3 regions of the Marinobacter sp. NFXS9 genome follow, and region 3 is predicted to be linked to each of the others. Evidence: predicted binding sites of a transcription regulator. Region 3 holds the regulator's gene; each other region holds the start of a gene.

Region 1 (4,851 bases), on a different contig from region 3:
ATTCCGTACGACCTGATGCGCTGACCCCTTCTTCCTGACTCAGAGCGTTCGCAATTTCACGTGCAGAGCTACCAGAGGGAATCTGGACGGAGCTAGTGGAACCATCAGGATAGCTCAACCTATAAGTTTGGCCCACAGTAGGCTCATTTGGAGCAAAGTAGCGCGTCTGAAGACGCGTACCGCTCGTCGCCAATACACCTTCACGAGAATCCAGATTCAACTGTGAATCAACGCTCGTAGTACGACGCGGGGCCAGATTGTCACTGTCGATCATCAGATCGCCGCGCACGCCGGACAGGTTGCCGTCGTTGTCCGCCTGAAAACCCTGCACACGCATGCCCTGGTTGTTCACGACAAATCCGTCTTTATTGATCGTGAACTGTCCGGCCCGGCTGTAGCGCACCTCGCCATCATTGTTGAGGATAAAGAAGCCATCCCCGTCAATCGCCATATCCAGCCCGTTGTCGGTAAAGCTGATGTTGCCTTGCCCGAACGTCTGGTTCACGGACTGGACCTTCACCCCGTCGCCAATCGCATTGGTCGCGCCGGACAGGAAACCGCTGGCATAGAGGTCGCCGAACTGGACCTCACTGCCCTTGAACCCGACCGTGCTGGCATTGGCAATGTTGTTGCCGGTGACATCCAGATCCACGGACGCGGCTCTCAGACCGCTAAGACCGGTGTTGAACGCCATACTTCACCCCTTGAAATACTGTTAGTTAATCTGCCGCACGTCGGACAGGCCCACAGAGCCCATGCCCGCCAGGTTCAGAGTAATGTCGCCACTGGTGCCCAGCGACACGCTGTCCACATTGGCACCGATCATGGTGCTGAGCTGCTCGGTACCGGAGGTATAGCTCGCGTTGGCCTTGAGCAGGTAAGTGCCTTCCGGCAGATCATTGCCGTCTCCGTCCTTGCCGTCCCAACTGAAGGACGACTGGCCGGCGGTTGCCGGTCCCAGATCCAGTTGCCGCACCAGCTCGCCGGAGCTGTTGAGGACATCCACACGCAGGCTGGACGTCGACGCCGGCACTTCAACCGCTCCGTTGACGTCACCGGAAGCGCCCAGGACAGCCGTCTGGGAGGGCACCATCACACTCCGGCCCACCATGGCAGAGGCCTGCAGCGCCTGGGTGGAGCGGAATTGCCCCGTGACATCCTGGACGCTGTCGGAAATCCCCTGCATCTCTTCCAGCGAGCTGAACTGAGCCAGCTGCGCCAGGAAATCACCGTTTTCCTGGGGCTTGAGCGGATTCTGGTTGTTGAGCTGGGCGATCATGAGCTCCATGAACTCGTTCTTGCCCATGTCGCTCGTCGATTTCGTACTGCTGCTGTCCTGCGTCTGCGCCCGGTATTGACTCAGTACGTCGGTTGCGGAGGTGCCATTGACCGTACTCATATTCTGCTCCTTACTGAGTCATTACTGACCGAGGGTCAGGATGCGCTGCATCATGGATTTCGCGGTATTCATGACATCCACATTCATCTCGAAGCTGCGCGATGACGACATCATGTCCGCCATTTCCTCGACCACGTTGACGTTCGGGTAGTACACGTAACCGTCTTCGTTCGCCTGCGGATTGTTCGGCTCGTAACGCATCTGCAGATCTTCGTCGCTCTCCACGACGCCCTGTACCTGTACACCGGCAGACGCGCCGCTCTCCGGCCCCCAGGTGCTGCCAAACGGGTTGTCGCCGTTCATGACGTCCTGCTGGACCGCGGCAAAGACCGGCTTGCGGGCGCGGTAGGTGCTGTCGGTGCTGGAACTTGCGGTTTCCGCGTTGGCAATGTTCGACGCCGTCGTATTCAGCCGCAGGGACTGGGCTGTCATACCGGAGCCGGCGATATCAAAAATGTTTCCTAGTGACACGACCTTTCTCCTCTACCCTGCGGTCTCGTTATTCGCCCTTGATGGCCTTGGTCAGGCCGGCAAACTTGCTGTTGAGAAACTGGAAGCTGGCCTGGTAATCCATGGCATTACGCATGAACCGGGCCTCTTCCTGCTGTGCGTCGACGGTGTTGCCATCCAGCGACGGTTGGTATGGATTGCGATACATCAGCAATGCGCGGTCGCTCATGGCCGCATTCGGATCAATATGACCCGGCTCAGTCCGGGTCATGGCCAGTTCGCCGGATTGGCCTTGCGCCTCTCCCAGAGCCGACTTGAAGTCGATGTCCCGGGCCTTGAAACCCGGGGTGTCGGCGTTGGCCAGATTGTTGGCCAGGATCTCTGCACGCTGGACACGCATGTTCAGTGCCTTTTCGTGAATCCCCAGCGCATTGTCGAAACTGATTGCCATTGAGCTTCTCCACGGCATTGCCGCAAAACGATTTTGGAAGAGTCAAAGCAACAGCAGTGCCAATTTTGAGAAGAGCCCGTAATTACTGGGCTGGCAACGAGGCAGGATGATCGGGAGGAGACGATTCAGGGGGAAAGCGGCAAGAGCTTTCCCCCTGGTCCGGACAGGTGTGGCGCGTGACCCGTCAGTCGGGCCAACGGGACACAAAACGGGCCGGCTCGGGACGTTCCAGTGCCGGTTTTTCGGCGGCAGGTGTGCCAACGTAGAGGAACCCGGTGATGGTTTCGTTCGCTTCCAGCCCCAGGCCTTCGCGGACTGCCGGATGATAGGCCACGGCGCCGGTCCGCCACATGCCGGCAAAGCCTCGTGCCTGCAACGCCAGCAGCATGTACGCCATGCCACAACCGGTCGAGATGGACTCCTCCACCTCAGGCACCTTGGGATGCGACTGGTGCCGGGTAATACCAACGATGACCATGGGCGCGCGTAATGGCATTTGACGCAGCTTATCAGCGTTCGGCATCAGCGGGTCTTCCGGATCGGCAATACGGGCAAATACCTCGCCCAGCGCCGTCAGCCCCTCGCCTTCGACGACCAGATAGCGCCACGGACGCAGCAGTGCGTGATCGGGGGCTCGCGCTGCACAGGCGAAAACGTCCTCAAGGACGTCCCGGTCCGGCGCGGGCGTCGTCAGGCGTGGCTCGGAACTGCGCCCAAGAATCGAATCGATGGTTTTGTTCATGCAAATTCCCGGTTCCATTAAGACAGGCCGTGGGTCGCCCCCTGTTAATAGTGCGTTACCTTTGTGGGCCCTTTTATGCTTCACATGGCGTCAAATCGGCGACGTTCCACGAGTAATTGTGGCAGTTCAGCAATACTGCTAATCTTTACATAACGCTTTACAAAGCAGAGGTCGCCGTGAGCGACCCACGACGACACCCTGACCACAACGGACCGAAGTGCAGGTCCGGGGGCCAATCTGGCTCCAAACACTATAACAACAAGCAGCCGGCGGAAAGCGATGACAGAACACAGTCGTTTTAACAGTTTTGCGGAGTTCTACCCGTATTACCTGGAAGAACACAGCGACGTGACATGCCGTCGCCTGCACTACCTGGGTAGTGTCCTGGTGCTTGCGATTCTGCTGTATGCCGCTACCACGTCGCAGTGGCTCTACCTGCTGCTGCTTCCACTGGTGGGCTACGGTTTCGCCTGGCTGGGCCACTTCCTGTTCGAGAAAAACCGACCGGCCACGTTCAAATACCCGTTGTACAGTCTGATGGGCGATTGGGTCATGCTCAAGGACATGCTGACGGGTCGGATTCGGTTCTAGATGATGAATGCTCCCCTGGCCAGCGGCAAATCACTGCTGCTCGAAGCACAAAGCAAACCGGTCGTTATTCCCCCGATGCCGGATTATAACGGGCGGGTGCTGGCTTACGTCGGCGCCGCTGTTGTTATTTTTACCGGCTTGCTCAGCCACACCTTTTCGGACTGGCTCATCTGGCTGGTGCCCGGCGCCCTGCTCTGGCCGCATATTGTCCACTTCCTGACGCGCCAGACCCTGCTCAGACGTTACAGCCGCGTCCGCCACAAGATGCTATTGGTGGATTGCGCCCTCGGCGGTGCCTTCGCCGGCACCATCGGTCTGGTGGCCACGCCATCCCTGTCGATCATGATGATGCTGATGTTCAGCTGCATGCTGCTCGGCGGCCTACGCCAGTGGTTGTTCGGCATTTTCTGGTTTGCCCTGACGGCGCTCGCCGGACTGGCCCTGAATGGCATGGCCGTCTCCCTGCAGGCGCCCCTGTCGCTCAGCATCGTAGCCATTCTGGCAACGGCGGCGTTCATCTGTATCACCGCGTTCTATGCGCACCAGCAAGCACGGGCACTGATGTCTGCCAAGACCCAGATCCAGTATCAGCGCGAGCAGTCGATCGCCCTCTCCCACAAGTTGTCCAAGTACCTGTCACCGCAGGTCTGGCAGTCCATCTTTACCGGCGAGCGGGACGTGCGCCTGGAAACCCAGCGCAAGAAGCTGTCCATCTTCTTTTCCGACATCAAGGGCTTTACCGAACTGTCCGAGGAGATGGAACCGGAGGCCCTGACCGAACTGCTCAACCACTATTTCAATGAAATGTCCCAGGTGGCCCTCAAGTACGGCGGCACCATCGACAAGTTCGTGGGCGATTCGATCATGATTTTCTTCGGTGACCCTACCAGTCGTGGCCCTCGGGAAGACGCGCTGGCCTGCGTCTCCATGGCCATCGACATGCGCAAGCACATGAAGATCATGCGCCAGAAATGGCGTAGCCAGGGCATCAAGACACCGCTGGAAATCCGCATGGGGATCAGCGCCGGTTATGCCACGGTGGGCAATTTCGGCGCCGAGAACCGGATGGACTACACCATCATCGGCAAGGAAGTGAACCTGGCCAGCCGTCTTGAATCGCTGGCCGATCCCGGTGAGATCCTGGTCTCCTACGAGACATTCTCGCTGATCAAGGACAAGATCATGTGCCGGGACAAGGGCGAAATTACGGTGAAGGGC
Region 2 (4,851 bases), on a different contig from region 3:
ATATGAAGAGTCGACGTCATCAAGTAGTTCCAACGCAGTCTCTCGATATGCTGCTGAAGCCAAATGTGATACAGCGAGCATACCAGAATTCACCGATCTCAGACCCCATACACTTTCTCGAAAATAGGCAACAGCAGTCTCTGGCAGACCAGCGTTTACAGCGTTGATGCCCTGCAACATCTCCAGCTGAAAATCAACCGTCTTGCCTGTTTTATTAGAACGCTTGTACGCATCCAGCATATCGTTGACGCGGAGGGGCGACAGGCCCTGACAATCAAAACTGCGCTGGCCATCCACCAACACTGATAGATACCTAATCAAACTCCCACTTTCAGCGGCGCCGGAGAGATTGCGAACAACATAATCTATATAACCATCAGATACACGGCCTTTGATACTACAGCCGACAAAAATACCCCATAATTCAGTTCGCAAATCCTCTGACCCAATAGACTTTGCTTTAAGATAATACTCATAAGCCTTGCCGGTATCTCCCCGCTGGAGCGCAAGCTTGGACACCTCCAACTGCGCACGAATCGAAGATGGCGCCCTATCCGCCCACGCATTAACCAATGAGCCGTAGTCTGACCAAGTATTCGCCCTCATCCATAGCAAGAACGAAAGCAAACATATCGAAACAAAATAGAGTCCGCGAACTAAGAGTTGAGAAATTCTGAGTTGGCTTTGGAAGAAATGCAAAAGCACAAGAAACAGAAAAATACTAGGAAAGTAATTACGATGCTCAAAATACAGCTCTAAAGGAATAACTGTTGACTCAATCAAATGAGCCACCAAGAAAAGAGTTACACCCAAGAAAAGCAAAGGAGACGATTTTCGAAACCTAAAGCCCAAGGCAGCAAGCGCAAAAAAAACACCCCATCCAAGCACGCCGAGAGCCCGGCTCAGCGCGCCACCGGATACGCTAACTTGGGTATACAACCCCCCTGTATAGGCCTTCGGTATAACAATGTCGTATATGTATAACCATAAAATCCTACCTTCGGCTATGACTCTCTCACCAACCGAAAACGACCTTCGGCTGGAGGTGAGATTCCAAGTATCAAGCCCCTTATAAAATATATAGCCAAGCAAAGCGATAGAGGGGAGCGCGCAGCCGAGCCGTATAATCCAATGCCAAACCTGTGACTCTATCGGTCGACGCTCCGATAGAATGAATTCAAGCACGAGAATACATACAGGCAAAATCACTGCATTTTCTTTTGAATAAACTCCCAGCAAAAAGAAAGTGCCAGCCAAGATAAGCCATATCAATGCTTTCGCATTAAAGCGGTGCTGATCACATACAGAGGAGCGTGCATATAAAAAAAACACAACGCTAAAGATAGAAAACAATGCTGATAATATTGCCATTCGCTGGACAACATAAAGGACCGTAGAGACCCAATATGGATGAACAACCCAAACCCCAGCAACAAATATGCACGCCAAAAGATTCCGCTCTTTTACAAGAGCATTTGCCCCCAAGGACTTTAGCAGCTGTAAATAAAAGAGGATGGCGCCACACGTAGTCAGCAGATGCAGCAGAACATTGGTGCGCTTAAAAGGATACGGATCTGCCGGCCAAAAATTTGCATCGATCAAGAAGGACAACAGAGCTACGGGGCGGCCAGTGGGTCCAGCAAAGCCCCCAAAAACAAATGAATATAACTTCTCAAGAGAGTCGATACTTCCCCAATATCCAATAGGCTCCAAATTTGGGAAGTCATCGAAAAGAAATGGCCCACTAAAGCCAGCTGAGTATAGCAGATAGGCTAGAAACAGTCCCAACCAAACCAGAACGCCCAACAAGCACTCGGTTTTGTTGAACTTGAACATGCAACCACACTCTTGTCTCGGCTATTTAAAAAAAGAGGGCGCCGTTGCGCCCTCTTTTCCTACTTCATCCCACCAATTAACGACAGCTTGACGGCAGGTATTTAACATCCATAGATCCACTGCCTTTTTTGCAGGTCCAAATCATGGACCCCGTGCCAGTGATCGGGCTGATTTGGAACGTCTTACCCTTGATGCCACTGGACACATCGGAGTTCTTCATAGTCACAGTGATCAGGCCATCTGAGACGGACACCTGACTTACATAACTACCCTTGACATCAGTCGCCACGGGGAGCCCCGCGTTGTTACTATCAGCGTTAGTAAGAGAACCCTCGTTAGCCCAGATATCGCTAATAGTGCTCTTAAGTCCAGCTGCAAGGTTAACACCTTCAGACACCTGAGCACGCGCAGTGTAGTCTTGGTAGGCCGGAATCGCCACCGCCGCCAGAATACCGATGATCGCAACAACTATCATCAGTTCGATCAAAGTAAAACCCTGTTGTACGCGCTTCATATAAATCTCCGCATTATTCCTTTCGTTTGACACCCCGGTCGGGGAAGCCTACCAGAACTCCAGCAGGAACCATGCCAATTGCAAGAAATGTAAAAATGCCCAGCAAAATCAGGCTAATGGAAAGGTCCGTAGCGCAACTTTTCGCCACCAACACTAAAAGGCAGTGACATAGAGCGCCGTCTACTGACATTTTTTGTCACCCGCTCAAGCGAAGGAAGATCAGTACTCCTAGTAATCAAGCGAACCTTTCAAAACGCTGAGGTCCGATCTAAACTTGAGCTTCAGAAACATTCAGCAACCTGTCGACAGCACTCAATTTTATGCCGCCAAGCAATCAGAACGTTACCCTGACCGGACTTGCCCGCCGATTCGTTGAGGACGGACTGCTCGATGAAGCCTCAGCCCGCGATGCATTTATCCAGGCATCCAACAACAAGATCCCGCTGATCACCTATCTGGTTCAGAACAACCTGGCAGATAGCCGGGGGCTAGCATTCTCCGCCGCGATGGAGTTCGGCGTCTCCGTTCTTGATCTGAACTCATTTTTCCCGGAAATGTTGCCGGAGAAGATCGTCGACGAGAAACTGGTTCGAAAACACAACGCCCTCCCCCTTTACAAGCGAGGGAAACGACTGTTTATCGCCGTTTCGGACCCCACAAACATCCAAGCATTGGACGAAATCAAGTTCAACACCGGGCTGAGCACAGACGCAATCCTGGTTGATGATGCCAAGCTTCGGGAGATGATTGATCGGTATCTGGAATCCCACGAGACATCTATGGGGGATCTGGAAGATTCCGACCTTGAAGACATTGATGTTGAAGGGGGGGAAGAGGATAACGACGACGCTGCGGTTGCCGCATCGGATGTCGATGACGCCCCTATAGTAAAATATGTCAACAAGGTGCTATTAGACGCTATTCGAGGCGGCGCATCTGATATTCACTTCGAGCCCTATGAAAAAGTTTATCGTGTAAGAACGCGGACAGATGGCATCCTCAAAGAAGTTTCCAAACCATCCATAAAGCTCGCCCCGAAAATCGCGGCTCGTGTAAAGATCATGGCCCAGCTCGATATTTCCGAGCGCCGGGTGCCGCAGGACGGTCGGATCAAGATGAAGCTGTCCAAGACCAAGGCGATCGATTTCCGTGTCAATACACTTCCGACACTCTGGGGTGAGAAAATTGTCCTCCGTATCCTAGACCCAAGTTCTGCCAAACTGGGGATTGATGCGCTGGGTTATGAAGATGAACAAAAGCAGATGTATCTGGAGGCGCTTGAGCAACCTCAGGGCATGATTCTAGTAACAGGCCCAACAGGTTCGGGTAAAACCGTCTCGCTCTATACGGGACTAAACATTCTGAACACGCAAGAGCGAAATATTTCTACAGCTGAAGATCCAGCAGAAATCAATCTGGAAGGGATTAACCAGGTTAACGTCAACAACAAGGTCGGGCTTGGTTTTGCTGAAGCCCTACGCGCATTCCTGCGCCAGGATCCCGATGTGATCATGGTTGGTGAGATCCGGGATCTTGAAACTGCAAACATCGCAATCAAGGCGGCTCAGACAGGTCACTTGGTACTGTCCACACTACACACCAACAGTGCGCCAGAAACCCTCACTCGCATGATGAACATGGGGGTTCCAGCCTTCAACATAGCAACATCAGTTAGCCTGATCATCGCCCAGCGACTGGCGCGCAGGCTCTGTAGTTGTAAGGAGCCGGCGGACGTCCCCAATGAAGTGTTATTGAAGGAAGGCTTCACAGAGCAACAAATTGAAACAGGCTTTACTTTGTACCGCCCCAAAGGCTGTGATAAATGCAATGGTGGGTATAAAGGCCGCGTCGGCATCTACGAAGTCGTCAAGGTTACAGAGAACCTCGCCAACATGATTATGGAAGAGGCGAGCTCAATTAAGATTGCAAAACAGGCTCAAGCGGAAGGCTTCGCAAACCTCAGACAATCCGGTCTCAAGAAGGTCATGGATGGCGTGACAAGCCTTGAGGAAGCGAACCGCGTGACGAAGGACTAACGATGGCAGAAAACGCGCAGAAATTATCGACCTTTGTCTGGGAAGGCAAGGACCGCAAAGGCAACAAAACCAAAGGGGAGCTCTCAGGCCCAAGCTTGGCTTTGGTAAAAGCCCAGCTCCGCAAGCAGGGCATTATGCCCGACAAGGTTAAAAAGAAACCCAAGCCGCTCTTTGGTGGTAGCAAAAAAATCTCGCCTTTCGATATCGCAATGCTCACTCGGCAAATGGCGACCATGATGAAGGCAGGTGTCCCACTGGTTCAAAGCTTCGATATCGTTGCGGACGGCATGGAAAACAAAGGGCTTCAGGAACTCGTTATCGCACTAAGAAACGATGTGGCATCGGGGACTAGTTTTGCGGGCTCGTTGCGTCGACATCCAAAGTACTTTGATGACCTATATTGCAATCTTGTCGATTCTGGCGAGAAAGCCGGCGCTCTTGAGCAAATGCTTGACAGGATCGCAA
Region 3 (4,851 bases):
GTCGGTGGCATCGAGGAAGACGATTTCGACCTTCATGCCGCAGGTGGATAGGCGCTCGTGGATGGCCTCGAAATTGGCGATCTCATCGGACAGGTTGCGCGCGTCGATGCTCGCTGCAATGTTGCGCAACTTGTTTGGCGAGGCGTTGCCCGCCTCCTCGACCAAGGGAAACAACAGGCCGATGGGCAGGTTGTCGATGCAATAGTAGCCCAGGTCTTCCAGAACGTGCAGGGCCGTGCTCTTGCCAGAGCCGGAGCGCCCGCTGACTATAATCAGTTTCATGCCGTGCCTTCGCCGATCAGCAGATGATTCACTCTGATTGCGTCATGACCTCAAACAGCTGCGACGCATCCTCACAGCGTCGCAGACGCTCGCAGAAAGAGCGGTCATTGAACTTCTCGGCCAGCTGGCTGAGAAGCTCCAGGTGTTCACTGGTGGCTTCCTTGGGAACGATCAGGACGAACAGGAGATCGACCGGCTGGTTGTCGATGGCATCGAAAGCCACGCCTTCTTCCAGGGTCAGAAGGGCGCCGACCACCTGATGACAGCCTTCCAGCCGGCAATGGGGGATGGCAATACCCTGTCCGATCCCGGTGCTGCCGAGCCGCTCGCGGGACACCAGATTGTTGAAAATCTGGGTCTCGTCGAGTTCCGGATAGCGCCGGGCGACATTCTCGGCGATCAGTTCCAGGATGCGTTTCTTACTGGTTCCCGGCACACCACAGAGGGTGAGCTCGGGAACCAGGATGGATTGGATGGTTAGTGGACTTTCCGTCATGGATGGAATGCTTTCCCTTTATGAACCGCTAGCGGCTGGTCGCGCCGTGCATTCGATCGACCGTCTTTTCCTTGTGTTTCAGGATCTGGCGATCGAGCTTGTCTAGGAGTCCGTCAATGGCCGCGTACATATCTTCGTTTTCAGCCTTTGCATGAATTTCACCACCAATAACGTGCAGGGTTGCTTCGGCCGTCTGGCGGAGCTTCTGCACGGACAGGGTCACCTGACAATTGCTGATGTGGTCGAAATGGCGTTCGAGTTTTTCGAACTTTTCGGAAACATAGGTTTTCAGAGCGGGAGTCAATTCGACATGGTGACCTGACATATTGATTTGCATAGGCTTCTCCTATTGTCGACATGCCCGGATAACGTCTCCGTTTCCGGCGTTGAGCCCGTCGCGTGCGGCGGACGCTTGAAAATCCTGCTCTTCCGTTCCCTCCGGCGATTACACCAACCGCTTGCGCTCGTTGGAAGGCGGAATATGCATGGCTTCCCGATACTTGGCCACGGTACGTCGTGCGACCTGGATCCCCTGGTCACCCAGCAAAGCGGCAATCTTGCTGTCGCTGAGTGGCTTCTTGGGTGTTTCGGCGGCAACCAGTTTCTTGATCATGGCACGAATTGCCGTAGACGAACACTCGCCGCCTTCGTTCGTGCTGACATGACTTGAGAAGAAATACTTGAGCTCGAAGATGCCGCGCGGTGTGTGCATGTACTTCTGAGTGGTCACTCGCGAGATGGTGGATTCATGCATCCCGACGGCCTGGGCGATGTCTGACAGGATCAGCGGCTTCATCGCTTCTTCGCCCTGGTCGAGGAATCCCTGCTGATGCTCGACAATGCGTGTGGCGACCTTGAGCAGGGTTTCGTTACGGCTCTGCAGGCTTTTGATGAACCACTTGGCTTCCTGTAGCTGATCGCGCAAATAGGTGTTGTCGGCGCTGTTATCGGCCCGACGGATCAGGGCGGCGTAGCCGGCATTGACGCGAATGCGCGGTGCGATTTCCGGGTTCAGCTCCACGCGCCAGCGGCCCTTTATCTTGGACACCACCACATCGGGCACCACGTAGTCCGGTTCGGCGCGATCGAGTGAGTCGCCGGGGCGTGGATTCAGGGTCTGGATCAGCGCCAGCACGGATTTGAGCTGTTCTTCCGAGAGGCGGCTGCGGCGCAGCAGCTGGGCGTAGTCCCGGTTTCCCAGCAGGTTGATGTAGTGACTGACCACCAGTCGGGCCTGCGGCAACCAGGGGGTGTCCGGCGGCAGCTGGTTGAGCTGGATCAGCAGGCATTCCTGCAAATCACGGGCGAAGACGCCTGGCGGATCAAAATGTTGCAGTCGACGCAGGACCGCCTCGACCTCGTCCATTTCCAGCGGATCTTCGTCCGCCTCATCGACCAGGCCGGCGTGGATGTCGTCCAGGGACGTCACCAGATAGCCTCGCGGGTCCACCGAATCGAGCAGGGCATGGGCAATGGCACGGTCCCGATCGCCCATGGGCGTCAGGTTTAACTGCCAGAGGAGATGATCCTGCAGGGTTTCGGTGGGGGAGTTGCGGGATTCAAAATCGGTGTCGTCATCGTCTTCCCCGCGTGAGGCGGGAGCGGGTGCGGACTGGTAGATGTCGTCCCAGGCCGTGTCGACGGGCAGGTCGTCCGGAATGTCCTGGTTGGTTTCTGTGTTCCAGTCCGGTTCGTCAGCGGGCTCGTCCCAGCTGGTGTCTTCCTGCGACGCGTCGGAGTCGTTTTGCTCTTTGGAGCTGCTGTCGTCGGTATCGCCGTCGTTCTCGGCGGCGTCGTTACCGTCCTCCTCCTCGGAGGTCTCCAGCATGGGGTTGGATTCAAGCGCCTGCTGGATTTCCTGTTGCAGATCCAGCGTGGACAGTTGCAGCAGGCGAATGGCCTGTTGCAACTGGGGTGTCATGGTGAGCTGTTGACCCAGCTTCAGCTGAAGCGAAGCTTTCATTACCATCGATTTAGTCCCGTCACCCTATGCCTGTCGGCTGTACTTTTGTTGCCTGGTTTTCGCGGATCGCGCCACGCCCGGTATCGATAGGGCCTTGAAAGTTAACATGTCGAATGACGATTTGGCGCGACAAGCAAATTCTTTGCCGAAGTTTACTGCTATGGGTGTCCAGATGACAACGTTTTGACCGTCAGGGCGAGTTGTTCGCCGTCCGGTCCTGATTTTGAGTTTAGCGTCTCGGGCCGATTATGCGATAGCCCCGGGCGCACTTTGGCCGGATTTGTGACCGTTTTTCACAATCGGAACTCATTGCCGAGGTAGACCTCCTTGACCTGCTGGTTGGCCAGGATGTCGTCGGCGTGACCGGAGGCAATGATGTGACCCCCACTCACGATGTACGCATTCTCGCAGATATCCAGGGTCTCTCGCACGTTGTGATCGGTAATCAGCACGCCGATCCCCTTATCCCGCAAGTGCCGGATGATCTGCTTGATGTCGCTCACCGAGATCGGGTCGACGCCGGCAAACGGTTCGTCGAGCAGAATGAACGCCGGTTCCATCGCCAGCGCCCGGGCGATTTCCACCCGGCGCCGCTCGCCACCGGATAACGCCATACCCAGGCTGTCCCGGATATGGGTGATGTGGAATTCTTCCAGCAGGTTTTCCAGCTGCGTCTCGCGCTCGGCCTTGGTCAGTTTCTTACGCGTTTCCAGGATCGCCATGATGTTGTCGCGAACACTGAGTTTGCGGAACACGGACGCTTCCTGCGGCAGGTAGCCGATGCCAGCGCGGGCCCGGCCATGCATGGGCAGGGGGGTGATGTCCCGCTCGTCGATGGTGACGCGGCCGTTATCGGCCGGCACCAGGCCGACGATCATGTAGAAGCAGGTGGTCTTGCCGGCGCCATTGGGCCCCAGCAGTCCGACGATCTCGCCGCTGCGGATTTCCAGGGACACATCCTTGACGACCTTGATCTGCTTGTAGCTCTTGGCCAGGTTGTTTGCGCGCAGGATCGCCATCAGTTGCCGCTCTCCCCGCCGGTTTTCTGGCGCGGCTGAATGACCATCTCGACCCGACCGTCCTGATCGTTACCGTCGCGACTGCCGCTGGCGGTGACCACGCGGGTGGCAGTGTCGTAGTTTATTTCCTCACCCTTGAAGACGTTGCCGTCCTGGTGAATGACGGCCTTTTCGATGAAGGTGATCCGGTTTTCGCCGGCCGCATAGATGATGGTCATAGCTTCAGCATCGGTCTTGGCCGTATCGGCGGTCTTGGGCTGGGTGTAGTGGGCCGGTTTACCGTGCGCCTCGATGCGATTCAGTGCGCCTTGTTCCCGATACAGGACGACCTTGTCGGCGGTCAGTTCGGTGCCGTCCTGGCGGACCACCACGTCACCGGTGTAGATCGCGGTGCCCTTGGCGTCGTCGAGACGCGCCTGGTCCGCGCTGACCTTGATGGGGCTGTCGGAGTTGAGGTCGAAAGCCTGGGCTTGGGATGCCAGCACCAGCAGGGCCGCGCCTGCGATGCGTCGCAATAGGCGGGGCTTATTGCGAAGATGACAATTCATACTGTCCTTCCACCTGTGATTGGAGTTGCACGATCCGTTGGTCGATCCAGGCTTTCATGCCGGTGGCCCGGGTGGTGCCGCGCGGATCCCGGAGCAGCACCGGGGCGTCAGTGTGCACAATGCGCTTTTGGTTATCCAGTGTCAGATGCGTGGTTTCCAGGCTGCCTTCGGATCCCGAGGCCAGCACGCGGCTGATGACCACGTTGCCGGAAAGGTCAATCACATCGCGATTGGTGCGGTAGTTGCCCTCGTCGGCGCGCATGTGCCAGGGCTGGCCGGAGTCCGCATCGATCATGGTGGCCCTGGGCTGCTTCATGTGGGCCCGGTTCTGTGCGTCAAACTGTTCGATGCGGGGGCTGCTGATCACGGTGGTCAGCTTGCCCTGCTCGTCAAAGGACCGGTATTCGCCATTGACCACGAAGCTGTCCGGCTCATCCGGGCCGCGCAGTTCCTGGCCGATGGTGGGGCCTCCCTGATCGTCGCTGCGCCACAGCAGGCCAATCAGCACCGCCGACAGGACAGCCAGGGCCAGGAAGCGCAGGC

The links. The regulator sigma-54, encoded in region 3, starts transcription at its own class of promoters, with help from an activator protein. The targets are predictions, from matches to a motif close to ANTGGCATNNANNTTGCTNT.
Region 1: a site for sigma-54 is predicted at 2,345-2,364, ahead of flgB (flagellar basal body rod protein FlgB). Genes of this name have one in related genera too.
Region 2: a site for sigma-54 is predicted at 2,410-2,429, ahead of J3364_RS20365 (pilin). Genes of this name have one in related genera too.

What each region holds. Positions count from the first base shown of each region.
Region 1 is NZ_JAGDDW010000001.1:108,255-113,105, reverse strand. It holds gene J3364_RS00535 (flagellar hook-basal body complex protein) at 1-694, opposite strand, end outside; gene J3364_RS00530 (flagellar hook assembly protein FlgD) at 716-1,399, opposite strand; gene flgC (flagellar basal body rod protein FlgC) at 1,421-1,870, opposite strand; gene flgB (flagellar basal body rod protein FlgB) at 1,899-2,249, opposite strand; gene J3364_RS00515 (nitroreductase family protein) at 2,485-3,042, opposite strand; gene J3364_RS00510 (Mpo1-like protein) at 3,322-3,633, shown strand; gene J3364_RS00505 (adenylate/guanylate cyclase domain-containing protein) at 3,637-4,851, shown strand, end outside.
Region 2 is NZ_JAGDDW010000018.1:13,462-18,312, reverse strand. It holds gene J3364_RS20370 (hypothetical protein) at 1-1,836, opposite strand, end outside; gene J3364_RS20365 (pilin) at 1,913-2,350, opposite strand; gene pilB (type IV-A pilus assembly ATPase PilB) at 2,671-4,386, shown strand; gene J3364_RS20355 (type II secretion system F family protein) at 4,389-4,851, shown strand, end outside.
Region 3 is NZ_JAGDDW010000003.1:21,946-26,796, reverse strand. It holds gene rapZ (RNase adapter RapZ) at 1-282, opposite strand, end outside; gene ptsN (PTS IIA-like nitrogen regulatory protein PtsN) at 311-778, opposite strand; gene hpf (ribosome hibernation promoting factor) at 807-1,115, opposite strand; gene J3364_RS06015 (RNA polymerase factor sigma-54) at 1,224-2,747, opposite strand; gene lptB (LPS export ABC transporter ATP-binding protein) at 3,035-3,760, opposite strand; gene lptA (lipopolysaccharide transport periplasmic protein LptA) at 3,760-4,308, opposite strand; gene lptC (LPS export ABC transporter periplasmic protein LptC) at 4,286-4,851, opposite strand, start outside.